Aromatoleum aromaticum EbN1: one gene and its partner. The protein of the gene in region 1 interacts with the protein of each later gene in a pairwise test. Links are inferred from orthologs where the notes say so. Each region holds a gene or a part of one and is shown on either strand. Other genes may lie near its edges.

Region 1 (7,083 bases):
AATGCAATTAACCATCCAGAAAGGACAGCAACGCTTTGAGGTTCCTCAAAAGGAAATTAGTCTTGCCGGACGGTTAATTGCATTCTGTTGTTGCAGCAAACTCTACTTTACTCACGCTCGGTCTGCACGGGAGCGCTCATGGCTCGCTGTATAGCCGGATTGCTCGTTGCTGAAATTGCACGTCTTCGACATCAAAGCCTACGCCCGGGCCACAACTCAGCCTGAGGGCTTGCGCCCGCTTCGCACCTGCCTTGGAGGCGCAGGTGCGCTGTTTTACCGGCCGGCTCGACAAGGTGGGATTGTGTGCGCTTCGGCGCTGGCCAGGACTGAAGCGATCAATGCGATCAGGGCGACGAGGTTGAGCGCGGCGCTTGCCGCATGGGAGTATTCCCACTGCGCTCGAAGCGCCATCCAGTCTTCAGGTAGTACCGTCCAGTTGCTTGTTGCCTGGTTGGTCGGAAATGTAAAGGTCCAGAACACGACTTGCGTCGCCAAAATACAGGCAAAGCCGACGAGAGCCAGCATGAATTCCTTGCGACGTTTACGAACCATGACTGTGAGGATGAGCGTCGACAGCAGCGCTCCGGCGACGACGAATCCGAGCAAAGCCCACCCTCTGTAGATTTGCTGCACCGTCAGGTAATCATCGCGGGTGAGACCGATCTTGTTGGGGAGTTCCAGCAAATGCGCAAGGGCCGGAGCCAGTGCCAGAGCGGCGAACAGAAGGCTGAAGAAACGTGCGCTGGCGAGACCCATGGTTCATTCTCTTGGTGATGGCGCCATGTCTGCGCTGTGCCTGCTCTGCGCTTCATGGCGTGAAAAAGTGCTCGGGGAACGGGATATCGAGCTCAGCGTCGTTCATGTCAACAGTTTCGATCAGGCTGACAGCCGCGCACGGCCCGTGCCGGGGGTCGTAGATCATCACCGCGATGCGATGCAATTCGAGGAAATCCATCCGTACCCACCCGTGTCTATGCCACGCGTAGCGAATCACTTGGCGGTGACCGTCAACCGCCCACGAGCACAGCGTGACGCGGTAGCTCTCGAGGGCCCGGAATCGCGCTTCCGCATGGGCAAGCGGATCGGCCACCACGACGTCACCCGCAACCAGCGCGATCAGCCACTCTGGCATGCGCCCGCCAGCAGCGAACGGCTTGTCGTGAGCTGCTCCGATGTTTCATGTCGCACCTTCCGCTGCGCGGATTGCCGAAACCCAATCTGGCACAGCGGAGGGGCAGGATCAAGGTTGGCGCGTCGCCGTCGTACACCGGCTCAAGAATCGGCGAGCGGGTTCATTACCTTCATCTCGTCAATGCGCCCATTAACAGTTCGATCCTGTCCGGCCTGTCGTCCACCGCGAACGATCAGGCCCGGGTAGACGCCGTGCGATGCGGCTGGATCACCTGCAGCAGCTGGCCGAACACTTTGGGCGTGCCGGCAACGACGTTGCCGGTTTCCATGTACGCCGCTTCGCCTGCGAGGTCGCTGACGAGTCCGCCGGCTTCCTGGATCATCAACACGCCGGCCGCCATGTCCCAGGGCTGCAGGCCCATTTCCCAGAAACCGTCGAGCCGTCCGCACGCGACGTAAGAGAGATCGAGCGCCGCGGCACCGGGGCGGCGGATGCCGGCGGTCTTCTGCGTCAGGTCCTTGAACATTCCCAGGTACGCGTCGATGTTGTCGAATTCGCGATACGGGAAGCCGGTGCCGATGAGTGCGTCGTTCAGCCGCGTGCGCTTGGAAACGCGGATGCGGCGATCGTTGAGGAAAGCGCCGCGACCTTTCGTCGCAGTGAAAAGCTCGTTGCGCGTCGGGTCATAGACGACCGCCTGCTCAAGCACTCCGTTCTTCGCCAGCGCGATCGAGATTGCGTACTGCGGAAAGCCGTGGATGAAGTTCGTCGTGCCGTCGAGCGGATCGATGATCCACTGGTATTCGCTGTTCGCGGACTCGGCAGACTCTCCGGACTCCTCTGCTAGAATGCCGTGCTCCGGGTAGGCGTCACGCAGCACTTCGATGATGGCCGCTTCGGCGGCCTGGTCCACTTCGGTGACGAAATCGTTCGGCGACTTGGTCTGGACGGTCAGGATGTCCAGCTGCATCGAGGCCCGGTTGATGACGGTACCCGCACGGCGGGCGGCTTTCACTGCAATGGTCAGGGTGGGATGCATGCGCGTCGGTCTCGCTTGCGAAGGTTGCCCGGAAGGGGCCTCCGCTTAAGAAAATTCGAAAAAACACAAGATTTTAATATGAACGGCGCCATCGCGCTTGACCGTATCCGTATCGTGCTTTCACGCACGAGCCATCCCGGTAATATCGGCGCCGCCGCGCGTGCGATGAAGACGATGGGGCTCTCCCGTCTGTATCTGGTCGCGCCGTCTGCGTTCCCGGATCCCGTCGCCGATGCGCGCGCCTCCGGAGCGACCGACGTGCTCGAGAGCGCCTGCGTCGTCGATTCGCTCGACGAGGCGCTGCACGGCACGATCCTGTCGGCGGCGATCACCGCGCGGCGGCGCGAGCGGTCGGTGCCGGTTCGCAGCGCGCGCGAAGCGGCGCCCGAACTCGTCGCGTTTGCCGAAAAGGGCGACGTGGCCTTGGTGTTCGGCACCGAGATGAGCGGCCTGACGAATGATGAAGTCGAACGCTGCTCGATGCCGGTGTCGATCCCGGCGAATCCGGCGTTTTCGTCGCTGAATCTCGGCGCTGCGGTGCAACTGCTGTGCTACGAACTGCGAATGGCAGCGCTGTCGCCGACCCCGCCTGCCGAGCCATTGCCCGATCTCGCGACCTTCGAGGAAATCGAGGGCTTTCACCGTCATCTCGAGCGTGCGATGACCGCCAGCGGCTTCTACGATCCGGCCAATCCCAAGCGCTTGCTGCAGCGCCTCAGGCGCCTGTTCGGGCGCGTACGGCTCGAAAAAGAGGAAGTGAATATCCTCCGCGGCATCGTGGGTGCACTCGAACGCAAACCCGACTAAACTAGTCGGGAATTCACTACTGCAACGAAGTTTCCTGGAGTAAATCACCCATGTTCAGCCGCCTGCGCGAAGACTTGGCCAGCGTTCGCGAACGCGACCCCGCCGCCCGCTCCACTTGGGAAGTGCTGACCTGTTATCCCGGCGTGCATGCGCTCATGTTCCACCGCCTCGCGCACGCGGCGTGGACCCGCGAGCTGTTCTGGATCGGCCGTTTCGTCAGTCACATCTCGCGCTTCCTGACCGGCATCGAGATCCATCCCGGGGCGACGATAGGCCGACGCGTGTTCATCGACCACGGCATGGGCGTGGTTATCGGCGAGACCGCCGAAGTCGGTGACGATTGCACGATCTATCAGGCGGTCACGCTCGGCGGGACCTCGCTGTATCGCGGCACCAAGCGCCACCCGACGCTCGGCAACGGCGTCGTCGTCGGCGCCGGCGCGAAAGTGCTCGGCGGCTTCACCGTCGGTGATGGCGCACGCATCGGCTCCAATGCCGTCGTCGTCAAGCCGGTGCCGGCCGGAAGGACGGCGGTCGGCAATCCTGCCCGCGTCATCGATCCGGAACGCACCGATGCGCGTGACAAGGCGCGCGAGCAGAAGGCCGAGCAGATGGGCTTCTCGGCATATGGCGTCACCAAGCAGATGGACGACCCGATCGCGAAGGCGATGCACGGCCTGCTGGATCACGCGGTCGAAACCGATCGTCGTATTCAGCTACTCGTCGAACAGCTCGAAAAGGCCGGTGTGAGGCTGGATTCGACGATCGAGCAGAGCGACGAATTCGATGCCCAGCGCCTCTCGAAAATGGTTGATTGAACGCGCCGCGATCCGCTCCCGGAGTAGTTGACCGATTTTGTCGGGTTACGTATAGTCGAGTGAAACGTTCGGGTATTTACCCGGGCGGCAATCTCCGCCATGCGAGGAGCTAACATGAGACTCACCACCAAGGGACGATTCGCGGTAACCGCCATGATCGATCTGGCATCGCGCCAGACCGAAGGCCCGGTGACGCTGGCGGGCATCGCCGAGCGTCAGAAGATTTCGTTGTCCTACCTCGAACAGCTGTTCGGAAAACTGCGTCGCCACAAGCTGGTGTCCAGCGTGCGCGGCCCCGGCGGCGGTTACCGGCTTGCGCGTGACATGAGCCGGATCACCGTCGCGGACGTCATCGTCGCGGTCGATGAGCCGCTCGACGCCACCCAGTGCGGCGGCAGGCAGAATTGCCACGACGAACAACGTTGCCTGACCCACGACCTGTGGGCGAACCTGAACAAGCGGATGTACGAGTACCTCGATTCGGTCACGCTCGCTGCGCTGGTGATGCGCGAAGTCAAGGCCGAATCGGAGACGAGTGTGCTGAAGGACGTGCGGCGGCGCGCGATGATCTCGGTGCGCGAAGTGGCGGCTGCGTAAACCGAAAGCGGAAGCATCAGCCATGTTCGCCCCCGTCTACCTCGACTGGAACGCCACCACGCCGCTCGATCCTGTCGTGCGCGCGGCAATGCTGCCGTGGCTCGACGCCCGTTTCGGCAATGCGTCCAGCCGGCACGAGTACGGGCGGCAGGCGAGGGCGGCGATCGACGAGGCGCGCGCTCGGGTCGCGGCGGCAGTCGGTGCGCACCCGACCGAAGTGATTTTCACGAGTTGCGGCTCCGAAGCGAACAACCTCTTCATCAAGGGCGCGGCAGCACTGATGAAGCCGGGACTCGTGGCCGTCGGGGCGATCGAGCATCCCTGCGTGCGGGAGCCGGCAAGGCAGCTGCGGCGCGGCGGCTGGACGCTGCGCGAAATCGCCGTCGATACCGCGGGGCGAATCGATGGCGACGACTGGAAAGCGGTGCTCGATGCGAAGCCGTCGCTGGTTTCGGTGATGCTGGCGAACAACGAGACCGGCGTGCTGCAGGATGTCGCTGCCTTGGCGCACGATGCAAGAACGGCCGGGACGTGGTTTCATAGCGATGCGGTGCAGGGGCTCGGGAAGATCCCCGTCGATTTTCGTGCGCTCGGTGTGCACGCGATGACGCTCTCCGCGCACAAGATCGGGGGTCCTCTCGGCGCCGGTGCATTGGTGATCGACAAGCGACTCGAGCTGGCGCCGCAGATCGCCGGAGGCGGTCAGGAGCGCGGCCTGCGCTCCGGGACCGAGAACGTGGCGGCGATCGTCGGTTTCGGCGTCGCATGCGAACATGCGACGGCACGGCTCGAAAGCGAAGCAGGGCGCCTGGCGGGATTGCGAGATCGGCTGGAAGCCGGCCTCGTGGCGCACGGCATGAGAATTTTCTCGGCCGGGGCGCCGCGCCTGCCGAACACGACGTTTTTCGCTGCCGACGGTTTCGATGGCGAAACGCTTGTCGCGAAGCTCGACCGCGCGGGTTTCGCGTGCGCGAGCGGATCGGCCTGCTCGAGCGCCAACCCCGAGCCGTCGCATACGTTGCTCGCGATGGGCGTCGAACGCGACGCCGCGCGGGGTGCGGTGCGCGTCAGCCTCGGCCGCGACACGACCCTGACAGACGTCGAAGGCTTCCTCGCAACCTTCGAACGCCTGACGAACGAATTGAATAACCTGACCGCAATGGCGGTCCAATCTTGAACGCAGATCGACGGAGGAACCCGATGCTCAAGTTTCCGATTTACCTGGACTACTCCGCCACGACGCCGGTCGATCCGCGCGTGGCACAGGCAATGATCCCGTGGCTTACCGAGCATTTCGGCAACCCGGCCAGTCGCTCCCACGCTTATGGATGGGAAGCCGAGAAGGCCGTCGAAGACGCGCGCGAGCAGGTGGCCCGGCTGGTCAATGCCGATGCCAAGGAAATCGTGTGGACTTCGGGCGCAACCGAGTCGAACAACCTCGCGATCAAGGGAGCGGCGCAGTTCTACAAGGGCAAGGGCAAGCACATCATCACGCTCAAGACCGAGCACAAGGCAGTGCTCGACACGTTCCGCGAACTCGAGCGCCAGGGCTTCGAAGCGACCTATCTCGACGTGCAGGAGAACGGCCTCGTCGACCTGTCGGTTCTGAAAGATGCGATCCGGGCCGATACCGTGCTGGTGTCGATAATGTTCGTCAATAACGAGATCGGCGTGGTCCAGCCGATTGCCGAAATCGGCGAGATCTGCCGCGAAAAAGGCATCGTCTTCCACGTCGATGCGGCGCAAGCGACGGGCAAGGTCGATATCGACCTGTCGAAGCTGAAAGTGGACCTGATGTCGTTCTCGGCACACAAGACCTACGGCCCGAAAGGCATCGGCGCGCTGTACGTCCGGCGCAAGCCGCGCGCACGTCTCGAAGCGCAGATGCACGGCGGCGGCCACGAGCGCGGGCTGCGTTCCGGCACGCTCGCGACGCACCAGATCGTCGGCATGGGCGAAGCTTTCCGCATCGCGCGCGAGGAAATGAAGGTCGAGAACGAACGCATCCGCGCGCTGCGCGACCGTCTGATGAAAGGCCTGCAGGACATCGACGCGACCTACATCAACGGCGACGTCGAGCACCGCGTGCCGCACAATCTGAATATCTCTTTCGCGTACGTCGAAGGCGAATCGCTGATCATGGCGATCAAGGACGTTGCGGTGTCGAGCGGTTCGGCCTGTACGTCAGCGAGTCTCGAACCGTCCTATGTGCTGCGCGCGCTGGGCCGCAACGACGAGCTCGCACACAGCTCGATCCGGTTTACGATCGGGCGCTTCACCACCGAAGAAGAAGTCGACTACACGATCGACCTGCTGCACAAGAAGATCGGCAAGCTGCGCGAACTGTCACCGCTGTGGGAAATGGTGCAGGACGGCGTCGATCTGGACAGCGTGCAATGGGCTGCACACTGAACGAAATCCCCCCAGGAGAAGACAACATGGCATATAGCGAAAAAGTGTTGGATCACTACGAGAATCCTCGCAACGTCGGCGCTTTCGGCAAGGAAGACGAAGGGGTCGGCACCGGCATGGTCGGCGCACCCGCGTGCGGCGACGTCATGAAACTGCAGATCAAGGTCGGCAAGGACGGGGTCATCGAGGACGCGAAATTCAAGACTTACGGTTGCGGTTCCGCGATCGCCTCGAGCTCGCTGGTGACCGAATGGGTCAAGGGCAAGACCGTCGATCAG
Region 2 (9,966 bases), 1.0 Mb from region 1 along the record:
CGGCAGCCCGCTGGCACCACAAAGCTTCGACTTCGTCCATGAGGCGATCAAGCGCGACGTGCAGCTCGCATCGATCTCCGGCGGCACCGACATCATCTCGTGCTTCGTGCTCGGCAACCCCGCGCTGCCGGTGTGGCGCGGCGAGATCCAGTGCATCGGTCTCGGCCTCGCGGTCGAGGTGTGGGACGACGACGGCCGCCCGGTGGTCGGCGAGAAAGGCGAGCTCGTCTGCCGCAAGCCCTTCCCGAGCATGCCGATCGGCTTCTGGAATGACCCGGACGGCGCGAAGTACCGCGCCGCGTACTTCGAGCGTTTTCCGGGCGTGTGGTGTCACGGCGACTTCTGCGAGATCACCGCGCACGGCGGCCTGATCATCCATGGCCGCTCGGATGCGACGCTGAACCCGGGCGGCGTGCGTATCGGCACCGCCGAAATTTACCGCCAGGTCGAGAAGCTGCCGGAGGTGCTCGAATCGATCGTCATTGGCCAGGACTGGCCGCCCGAGGCGCCGACCGACGTGCGCGTCGTGCTGTTCGTGCGGCTCGCCGAAGGCGTCGTGCTCGACGACGCGCTCGCCGCCCGCATCCGGCAGGCGATCCGCGACAATGCGACGCCGCGCCACGTGCCGGCGAAAATCGTCCAGGTCGCGGACATCCCGCGCACGAAGAGCGGCAAGCTCGTCGAGCTCGCAGTGCGCAACGTCGTGCACGGGCAGCCGGTGAAGAACATCGAGGCGCTGGCGAACCCGGACGCGCTCGAGCAGTTTCGCGATCGCGCCGAACTTCGCGCCTGAGGTCCGCTCCGGGGCGATCCGCGCTGCCTTCGCCGGCAGGAACGTAGGGCGGGAAAGCGAAGCGCCTCCCGCCAAAACGGCAGGGGGCCGCTTCCGGCGTTCGATTGGCGGATAACGCCTTCGGCTCATCCGCCCTACGAAAAACCTCACCTCACAGACGTCACCTCACGGCCGGCGCCACGCCGGTTCGCCCATCACCCACGTCGCCGCGACGGCGCGGTCGTCGCCGAGCAGCATCAGCGCGAACAGCCGCTCGGCGAGGGTCGTGGCGACGGCCGTGCGCCGGGCGAGCAACGGCGTCGCGGCCGGGTCCAGCACCACCAGGTCGGCTTCGCGTCCGGTGTCGAAACTGCCGATGCGGTCGTCGAGATACAGGCTGCGCGCGCCGCCGCGGGTCGCGAGGTAGAAGCCGCGCTCGACCGGCAGCCGCTGTCCCCGGAGTTGCTGCACCTTGTAGGCTTCGTTGAGCGTCTGCAGCATCGAGAAGCTGGTGCCGCCGCCAACGTCGGTGCCGAGCCCGACCCGCACGCCCGCGGCGTGCGCCCGGTCGAGATCGAACAGGCCCGAGCCGAGGAACAGGTTCGAGGTCGGGCAGAAGCTGATCGCCGCCCCCGTCGCCGCCAGGCGGGTGCGATCGGTGTCGTCGATCCACACGCAGTGCGCGAACACGCTGCGCGCGCCGAGCTGGCCGTAGCGTTCATAGACGTCGAGGTAGCTGCGCGCTTCCGGGTAGAGCCTCGCGACCCAGGCCACTTCGCGCTCGTTCTCGGCGAGGTGGGACTGCAGATAGACGCCGGGATGATCGGCGAAGAGGCGTCCGGCAAGCGCCATCTGCGCAGGCGTCGAGGTCGGGGCGAAACGCGGCGTCACCGCATACAGCAGGCGATCGCGGCCGTGCCAGCGCTCGATCAGCGCCTTCGATTCCGCATCGCCGCCGTCGGCGGGGTCGCGCAGGAAGTCCGGGCAGTTACGGTCCATCAGCACTTTGCCGGCGATCATCCGCATGTGCCGTTTGCGCGCCGCGGCGAACAGCGCATCGACGGACGCTGGATGCACGGTCGCAAACGCCATCGCGGTCGTCGTGCCGTTCCGCAGCAGCTCGTCGCAGAAGAACTCCGCGACCGCCGCCGCGTGAGCCGGATCGGCGAAACGCCGTTCGGTCGGGTAGGTATATTTCTCGAGCCACGCGAGCACCTGTTCGCCATAGCTCGCGACGATGTCGGTCTGCGCGTAATGGATGTGCGTGTCGATGAAGCCGGGCAGGACGAGCTTGCCACGGTAGTCGTCGACAGTCGTTCCGGCCGGCAGCCGGGGCAGGAGGTCGGCGGCGGGGCCGAGTTCGGCGACGAGGCCGTCGCGCACGATCAGCAACCCGTCCGGAAAGTGCGCCAGCGCGTCGGCGCCGAGGTCCGCCGGGTCGCCGAGGAAGTGCACGATCTCGCCGCGGATTGCCCGCAATCCGCTCATTGCCCGCCTCCGTCAGCGCGTTCCGACAGGCCAGAACGCGCCGGCTCGAGGAAGCCGGCGGGGAGATGCTGGAAGGGGGCGCTCACTTTTCAGGGAACGTGCAGCCGGCTCTGGTGCGGCAGGTGGCGGGCGAGGAAATCCATCTGGTCGGCGAGGATCTGGCGGTTGCACAGGATCAGGTATTCGGCCTTGTTCGGCACGTACGGTGCATACAGCAGCGGCATCCGCGCCTGTTCCGGCGTGCGCCCGCTCTTGCGCTGGTTGCAGGGCCGGCACGAGGTTACGACATTCATCCACACGTCGCGCCCGCCCTGCGAAACCGGGACGATGTGCTCGCGCGTCAGGATGTGGCCCGAGAAGCGGTCGCCGCAATAGGCGCAGATGTGACGGTCGCGGTGAAACAGTTCGCGGTTGTTCAGCGGCGGAACCTGGCTGTGGCTGTCCGGACGGAAGCTGCGTCCCTTGATCGCGATGATGCTGTTCGCGGTGATTTCGGAACGCAGCCCGGTGGCGCGACAGATTCCCCCGACGAAGCGGAACTGCCGGTTTCCGACGACCCATGCGACCATGTCGAGAGCATAGTAGTGGCACGCCGCCTGCCAGCTTATCCAGCGGTGCGGCAGGCCGCGGCTGTCGAGCGTGAGGATCCAGGGGTGTTGCACGACAGGGAGCCTTGCCCGCGGCTGGCCCGGTCGTCGTTCGGATTCGATTGCGTTGTCATGAGCCGCTGTCGGCACGATACCTCCTGCGCTGCTGTTCTGTCGGCACACGGGGCGCCGGCACGGTCCTGCCGGACCGATGATGCGAACCGGCAGTGTATCGGCCGGCCTTTTGTCATTCGATCGGCGGCGGCCGCAGTGGTTCAGGCAGTGCCGACTGGCGGGGGCGGGGCGAGATCGCTGGTGCGGAAGCGGAAAGTGCCGCGGCGCCGGTCGTCGAAATAATGCTGCAACGTCAGCGCGATCGACCGGAACGCGATCTCGTTCCACGGGATTTCATGCTCCGCAAACAATCCGACCTCCAGCGATTCCTCGCCGGGCGCGAAATCCAGGTCGATCAGGCGCGCCCGATAGACGATGTGGACCTGGCTGATGTGCGGGACGTTGATCAGCGTAAATATTTCGCCGACCTCGATCCGCGCGCAGGCTTCCTCGAGGGTCTCGCGCGCCGCGGCCTGTGCCGTCGTCTCGTCGTTTTCCATGAAACCCGCCGGCAGCGTCCAGAAGCCGTGGCGCGGTTCGATCGCGCGCCGGCAAAGCAGGATGCGGTCTTCCCATTCCGGGATCGCGCCGACGACGATCTTCGGATTGACGTAATGAATACTGCCGCAGGTCGCACACACATGGCGCGGCAGCGAGTCTCCGGGAGGAATGCGCAACTCGACGGTCGCGCCGCAGTTCGAGCAGAACTTCATGGCAGTGGCTGAAGGCTGGGGGTCGCTGGATTCTAGCCCGGAACGCCGGCGCCTCGGTGGCGGGGGGCGCAAAAGGGCCCGCGAGCGCTGCGTAAACCGCATTCGTCGGGCATGCGGAAGGGCAGCTCGCACAGGAGTGCCGTCGATATAACAGACGACTCGTGAAGTGTGTAATCCTGCCGCTCCCGTCGTGGATCTCGCTTGCAATTGCTAACAATTGAACGAGCCGCAGAGTTTCAATCGCGTGTATGTGTGCGGATTGTCGAGGTCTCGCCGGCGTGACGACGCTTTCGAACAGCCAGCTCGTGTGGTGATCCTTGGCCTGAAGGAGCTGCTCCCGCTGCAATGCGAGCGGCTGCGGGCGTTCGGCGAAATACCGAAAGCGGGGCGAACGGACGGCGGGGCGAACGCTGCCGCCCGAAGCTCAGGCAGTGAGGTCGAGAAGCCCGGCAAAGGCTTCTTCGAACTGGCGCAGTCCTTCGTCCTGCAGACGCTTCCCGGCCGTCGTCATGTCGATGCCGAGCCTTTCCAGTGCAGCGAACTGCGCTCGCGCCGCGTCGACATCCCGGTCGAGCGTGCGGGCGACAGTGCCGTGGTCGCGCAGCGCCGCGAGCGTCGCGTCGGGCAGCGTGTTGACCGTCTCCGGCCCGATCAGCGGTTCGACGTACATGAGGTCGCTGTAAGCGGCGTTCTTCGTCCCGGTGCTCGCCCAGAGCATGAGCTGCGGCCGTGCGCCGGCGCTGCGCAGGCTGGCGAACGCGGGACCGTGGAAGCGTTCGCGATAACGCTCGTACGCGAGCTTCGCCATCGCGACGGCGGATTTTCCGCGCAGCGCGAGCGCAGCGTCACTACCGATCTCGCCGAGCTGACTGTCGAGCAGCGTGTCCACGCGGCTCAGGAACAGGCTCGCGACCGACATCACGCGCCCGACGTCGCCTCCCGCCTGCTGCCAGGCCGCGAGGCCGCCCAGGTAGGCTTCGGCGACTGCGTCGACGTGCGCCAGCGAGAACATCAGCGTCACGTTCACGCTCACTCCGTGTCCGGTCAGCTGCTCGATGGCTTCGAGGCCGGCGGAGGTTGCGGGCACCTTGATCAGCACATTGTCGCGCCCGACCGCATGCTTCAGGCGCAGCCCGGCAGCGACGGTCCGCGCCGTGTCGTGCGCGAGCGCCGGCGACACTTCGAGACTCACGTAGCCGGCATTGCCGCGGCTCTCGTCGAACACCGGGCGCAGCAGGTCGCAGGCGCGCTGCACGTCCGGGATCACGAGCCGCTCGTAGCGGGTTTCGGCGTCGATCGCTTCGCCCTTGAGACGGGCGAGGTCTTCTTCGTAGTAGCGTCCGCCGGCGATCGCCTTGTGGAAGATCGCCGGATTGGTCGTGACGCCGGCGATGCCGTCCGCGGCGATCAGTTGGGCAAGGTGCCCTTCGTTGAGAAGGGTGCGGGAAAGATTGTCGAGCCAGACCTGCTGGCCTTCGGCGCGTACGCGGAGCAGAGGATTCATGGATGACTGCGATGAGAGGTTGCTCGAGGATTCATTGTGCTATGAATCATCGGGCGCCGAAAGCTTGCACGACCCGGCGCGGGCCTCGCTTGGCAGCCCCCGTGCGGGGGCTGCCGCCGCGCGATTCGGGCAGTCGGCCGCCGCAAATCACCGGTGTTCCGGGCGAGGGCGGCCGCGCGCAGGCGTCGTTCAGATCGCCACGCCCGAAGCGTCGAAAAGGCCTTCGAACAGGATCGAGCTGAGGTAGCGTTCGCCCGAGTCCGGCAGCACTACGACGATCGTCTTGCCGGCATTCTCCGGGCGCTGGGCGATGCGCGCAGCTACCGCCACCGCGGCGCCGCAGGAGATGCCGGAGAGGATGCCTTCCTCGCGCGCGAGCCGATGCGCGTAGAGAATCGCGTCTTCGTTGCTGACCGTCTCGACGGCGTCGATCAGCGACAGGTCGAGCACTTTCGGCACGAAGCCGGCGCCGAGTCCCTGGATCTTGTGCGGCCCCGGCTTGAGCGGCTCTCCGGCGCGCGTCTGCGTCAGTACCGGGCTGGCTTCCGGTTCAACCGCGACCGAAACGATCGGCTTGCCCCGCGTCTCCTTGAAGTAACGCGACACGCCCGTGATCGTCCCGCCGGTACCGACGCCGGAAATGAAGATATCGACGTTGCCGTCGGTGTCGTTCCAGATCTCCGGGCCTGTCGTCGACGCGTGGATCGCCGGATTTGCGGGGTTGTTGAACTGTTGCAGCAGCACGTAGCGACCGGGGTCGGACGCGGCGATCTCCTCGGCTTTCGCGATCGCGCCGTTCATGCCCTTGGCTCCCTCGGTCAGCACCAGCTTCGCGCCGTATGCGACGAGGAGCTTGCGCCGTTCGACGCTCATCGTCTCGGGCATCGTCAGCGTGATCGGGATGCCGCGCGCGGCGGCGACGAACGCCAGCGCGATGCCGGTGTTGCCGCTCGTCGGCTCGACGATTTCCTTGCCGGGGCCGAGCAGGCCGCGTTGCTCGGCGTCCCAGATCATCGCAGCGCCGATACGGCATTTCACCGAATAGGCGGGGTTGCGGCCTTCGATTTTCGCAAGGACGGTCGCCGTGGCGCCGTCGGTGACGCGATTCAGCTTGACCAAGGGTGTCTTGCCGATCGACAAGGCATTGTCGGAATACCAGTTCGACATAATCGGACTCCATGAAAGAGTGGAATGAATGCTCACGGCCCCGGCCCGTTCGGGCGCGAGGGCCGAGACACGGATCGACGAATGAACGAGAGCAGCTTCAGACAGGAAGATTACGACAGTCGGCGTCGGTTTAGCGAAGAACCTCTCCGATGACTCGTGACTGCGAGGCATCCGCGCGCGAAGCGGCCGGCTGCATCCACCCTGCTTGCGGCACTGCAGCCGGGGCGATGCGCTTCCAGCCGGCGGCACGACGTGTTTCACGAACGAAACACTTCGCGATGGCCAGGTTACTGAAAAAAACGAGCTACTACAAAGCCTTGTCTTTGAATCCGGCGAAAGAGCCGGGTTTTGCCACGGCAAGGTTGTACAACTTCTGAACAGTCAGGCATGCATCTCGTCGAGACCAATGCCGCTGCGACAGAATAGGTGACGTTCAATCAATACCTTGGCGGCGCCGCGCATCAATGGCACAGCTCTTGCGCAAGGTCGGCACCGGGCTTGGCATGGGGCTGGCCCTGGCTCTCGAAGGGGAAGTGCAATGAGAAAAACATTGATTTCAGCCGCGATCGGACTTGCCTTTGGTCTTGCCGGGCAAGCTTGGGCGAATCCGGTGAATACGGTCACGGACACTACCGACGACAACACGCAAACCGCAACGGCGAATTCGACGCAGAGCGGACCCGGACCACAAGCGAACGAGTATTCGAACGCTACCGATAACACGGATAACCGCGTCGACAACTCGGACAATTCGGACAACCGGACGGACAACAACTCCGACAATCGCGTCGACAACTCCGACAATTCCGACAATCGCGTCGACGACAACTCCGATAACCGCGTCGACAACTCGGACAACTCGGACAACCATATCGACGACGACTCGGACAATCGCGTCGACAACACGAACAACTCCGATCAGAACAACGACAAGAGCGCCGGCGACAATCGCAACAACGACGGCACGGCGCGCGCCGAGGGCTATGGCACGGCCGCGGCGAACAACGGCTCGACCTCGACGGCTACGTTCACCAACGCATTCAATACCACTGAGGTAATGGCGATTGCGACCCTCAACGGCACGGTCAGCGGCGTGTCCGTGAGCAACGTCGGCAACATCGCGACAAACCACGGCAGCGCATACGGCGGCAATGGGGCGGCCGGCGGAGCCGGCAATGGCGGCGACGGGATCGGCGGGAATGCCAATGGCGCGGGCGGTGCCGGCGGAGCAGCCGCAGGTGGGGAAGGTGGCATGGGCAGCAATGGCGGGGACGGCGCCGGTGGGGCCGCCGCCAGTGGCACTGCGAACGGCGCCACCGGATCGACTGGCGGAAGTGCTTATAGCGCCAACGGGGATGGTGGCGACGGCAGCGGTGGTGGCGGCTCGGGCAGCGCCAGCAACGGTTCGAGCGGTGGCTCGGGCGTCCCGGGCGGGGAGGGTGGCCTGGCCGGAGGCGCGGGTAATTCGGGCGACTCGAGTGCGGCCGCCAATGGCGGCAGCGGGACCGGCGGCGCGGGCGGCACGGCCACCAACACAGCGGGCAACGGCGGCAACGGCGGCACGGCGACCAGCGGCGCTGCGACCGCCGGTAACGGCACTGCCGGCAACGGCGGCAACGGCGGCAACGGCGGCACCAACACGGCCGGCAACGGCGGTGACGGCGGCACGAACACTGCGGGTGCCGGAACGGGCGGTGCGGGTACAGGCGGCGCCGGCGCTGCGGGCGGCGCGGGTGGCACGGCGTATGCCGATGCAGGCGCCTTCAACATGTCCAACACCGTCGGCGGCGGCAGCCTGGCCAACTCGGCCGGCATCTCGATGACCTCGCTGAACAGCGGCATCGGTGCACTCGTGCAGCAAAGCGCAAACGTTCAGGCCAACCTGACGGTGCGGTAAGCAGCACGATCGAGCCGGGGGAGAAGCTTCCCCCGGCTTCACCTTTGCAGTCGAGGAGTGAAGCCATGAGACAGGTACTGCCCCTGCTGACTCTCGGTATCGCGCTGGCCCTCCTGGCCGGCGGCACCCGCCTCGTGCATGCCGACGACGTCGTGATGCTCGGGGACGCGCAATCCGTCGCGCTGCAGCGCCCGGCGCAGAGGCTGATGGGCGGGCCTACGGTGGATGACGCGGTGCTTTCGGGGCAGCGCGGTGGCGCCGATACGCACATCAGCGAAATACGCGCGGTCGGTTCGATGAGCGAAGTTTCCGTGTCGGATGCCGTCACCGGCTACAACCTGATCACCGAGGGCGCATTCGCCAATGCGAACATGATGGGAACCGTGGTCCAGAACAGCGGCAACGGCGTCATGATCCAGAACGCGGTAATCCTCAATCTCGAGGTGAAATGACGAGGCCGTCATGAAAGTCCGCCCGCTGTTCTTCATCGCGCTGCTGGGCGCGTCGGTGTGCCAGCCTGCGGCGGCGCAATCCGATCCGGCCAGGATTCTGGGGCCGTCCGGGAGCAGTTATGCAGTGCCCGTGACGAGCCTGAAAGGGGCGCGCTTCGTGTCGACGCTGCGTCAGCAATACGATTTCAGTTGCGGCTCCGCGGCGGTCGCGACGCTGCTCACGCATCATTACGACCGCAAGGTCGACGAAGTCGAGGTGTTCAAGCACATGTTCGAGCGCGGCGACCAGGCGAAGATCCGACGCGAGGGTTTTTCGATGCTCGACATGAAACTCTATCTCGACAGCAGCGGCTTTCGCGCCGAAGGCGTGCGCGCGTCGCTCGACCAGCTTTCCGCGGCACGTGTCCCGGCAATCGCGCTGATCAGGGAAAACGGCTACGCGCACTTCGTCGTGGTCAAGGGCCTGCGGGCGAAACGCGTCGTCATCGGCGACCCGGCAATGGGGACGCGCGTGCTCGATCGTACCGACTTCGAACGCTTCTGGACCAACGGCATCCTGCTCGTCATCAACGACCAGCCCGAGCGTGCCCGCTTCGACCGCGACGAGGACTGGCGCGTCCGGCCTCCGGCGCCGATCGGGCAGGGGATCGGCGGCAATGCAACGGACGTCCTGCTGCTGCGCCGCGGGCCGATGGATTTTTGAGTCTTTTCGATGATCACTTTGCGGAACAAACGCGTGGCCGGGCTCATGGCGATGCTCGCCGTAGGTGCCGGAATCCCGGAAATTCCGCTCCGGTTGCTGGAGCATGCGTATGCGGCGGACGATGTGGTCGAAGGTTTCTTCCCTGCACTGTGTGCCGACGACATGCCGCCCGCCGAACTCCTCGCGCTCGCCGACTGGCCGCTGGATGCCGAAGGGATCGGCTGCCGGCCCCACCCCGGGGTGCTCGACGCGCTCGCTGCGGCGTCGAACGACGGAAGTCGCCCGGGAACGATATCGCGGCGCCTGGCCGAATACGTCCTGTCGCTCGATGTTCCGCCTGGAGCCTCCGAAGAGAGTGCGCTGCCGGAGTCCCCGCGGGCCCCGCTCGCGAACGGCGCGAACGCAAGGCTTCCTGGTGCTGCGGCCGCCACGCCTTTCGCCGTGTCGGCGCCGGATTCGTACCAGTCCGTGCCGCTCGCCGCGCTCGGCGAACCGCTCCCGACGCCCGCGCCGTCAACCGTAGCGGCGCGCGACCCCGACCTGGAACCGGTCCCTCAGATACTCGTGGA

Evidence for each region.
Region 2: the proteins of cysE (region 1) and cysK interact in binary tests that used the Escherichia coli proteins (3 or more experiments, as listed by UniProt). The link is inferred for Aromatoleum aromaticum EbN1 from one-to-one orthologs.

The regions. Positions count from the first base shown.
Region 1 is NC_006513.1:3,802,011-3,809,093, reverse strand. The notes cover bases 1,940-4,912. They hold cysE (serine O-acetyltransferase), read left to right. Parts: upstream 1,940-3,028; coding sequence 3,029-3,796; downstream 3,797-4,912. Other genes in these bases: EBN1_RS18170 (cysteine desulfurase family protein), read left to right, coding at 4,416-4,912; iscR (Fe-S cluster assembly transcriptional regulator IscR), read left to right, coding at 3,911-4,393; EBN1_RS18185 (RNA methyltransferase), read left to right, coding at 2,250-2,978; EBN1_RS18190 (inositol monophosphatase family protein), read right to left, coding at 1,940-2,171. Also shown: EBN1_RS18200 (membrane protein), read right to left, coding at 274-756; EBN1_RS18195 (hypothetical protein), read right to left, coding at 809-1,132; more of EBN1_RS18190, read right to left, coding at 1,365-1,939; more of EBN1_RS18170, read left to right, coding at 4,913-5,570; EBN1_RS18165 (IscS subfamily cysteine desulfurase), read left to right, coding at 5,594-6,805; Fe-S cluster assembly scaffold IscU, read left to right, coding at 6,832-7,083.
Region 2 is NC_006513.1:2,758,397-2,768,362, forward strand. Bases 4,357-7,350 are described here. They hold cysK (cysteine synthase A), read right to left. Parts: upstream 6,346-7,350; coding sequence 5,368-6,345; downstream 4,357-5,367. Other genes in these bases: tal (transaldolase), read right to left, coding at 4,357-5,178; EBN1_RS13180 (carbohydrate kinase), read left to right, coding at 6,884-7,350. In the rest of the region: EBN1_RS13150 (acetoacetate--CoA ligase), read left to right, coding at 1-793; guaD (guanine deaminase), read right to left, coding at 959-2,260; EBN1_RS13160 (HNH endonuclease), read right to left, coding at 2,350-2,922; EBN1_RS13165 (NUDIX hydrolase), read right to left, coding at 3,123-3,674; more of tal, read right to left, coding at 4,099-4,356; more of EBN1_RS13180, read left to right, coding at 7,351-8,242; EBN1_RS13185 (hypothetical protein), read left to right, coding at 8,308-8,694; EBN1_RS13190 (C39 family peptidase), read left to right, coding at 8,705-9,397; EBN1_RS13195 (hypothetical protein), read left to right, coding at 9,443-9,966.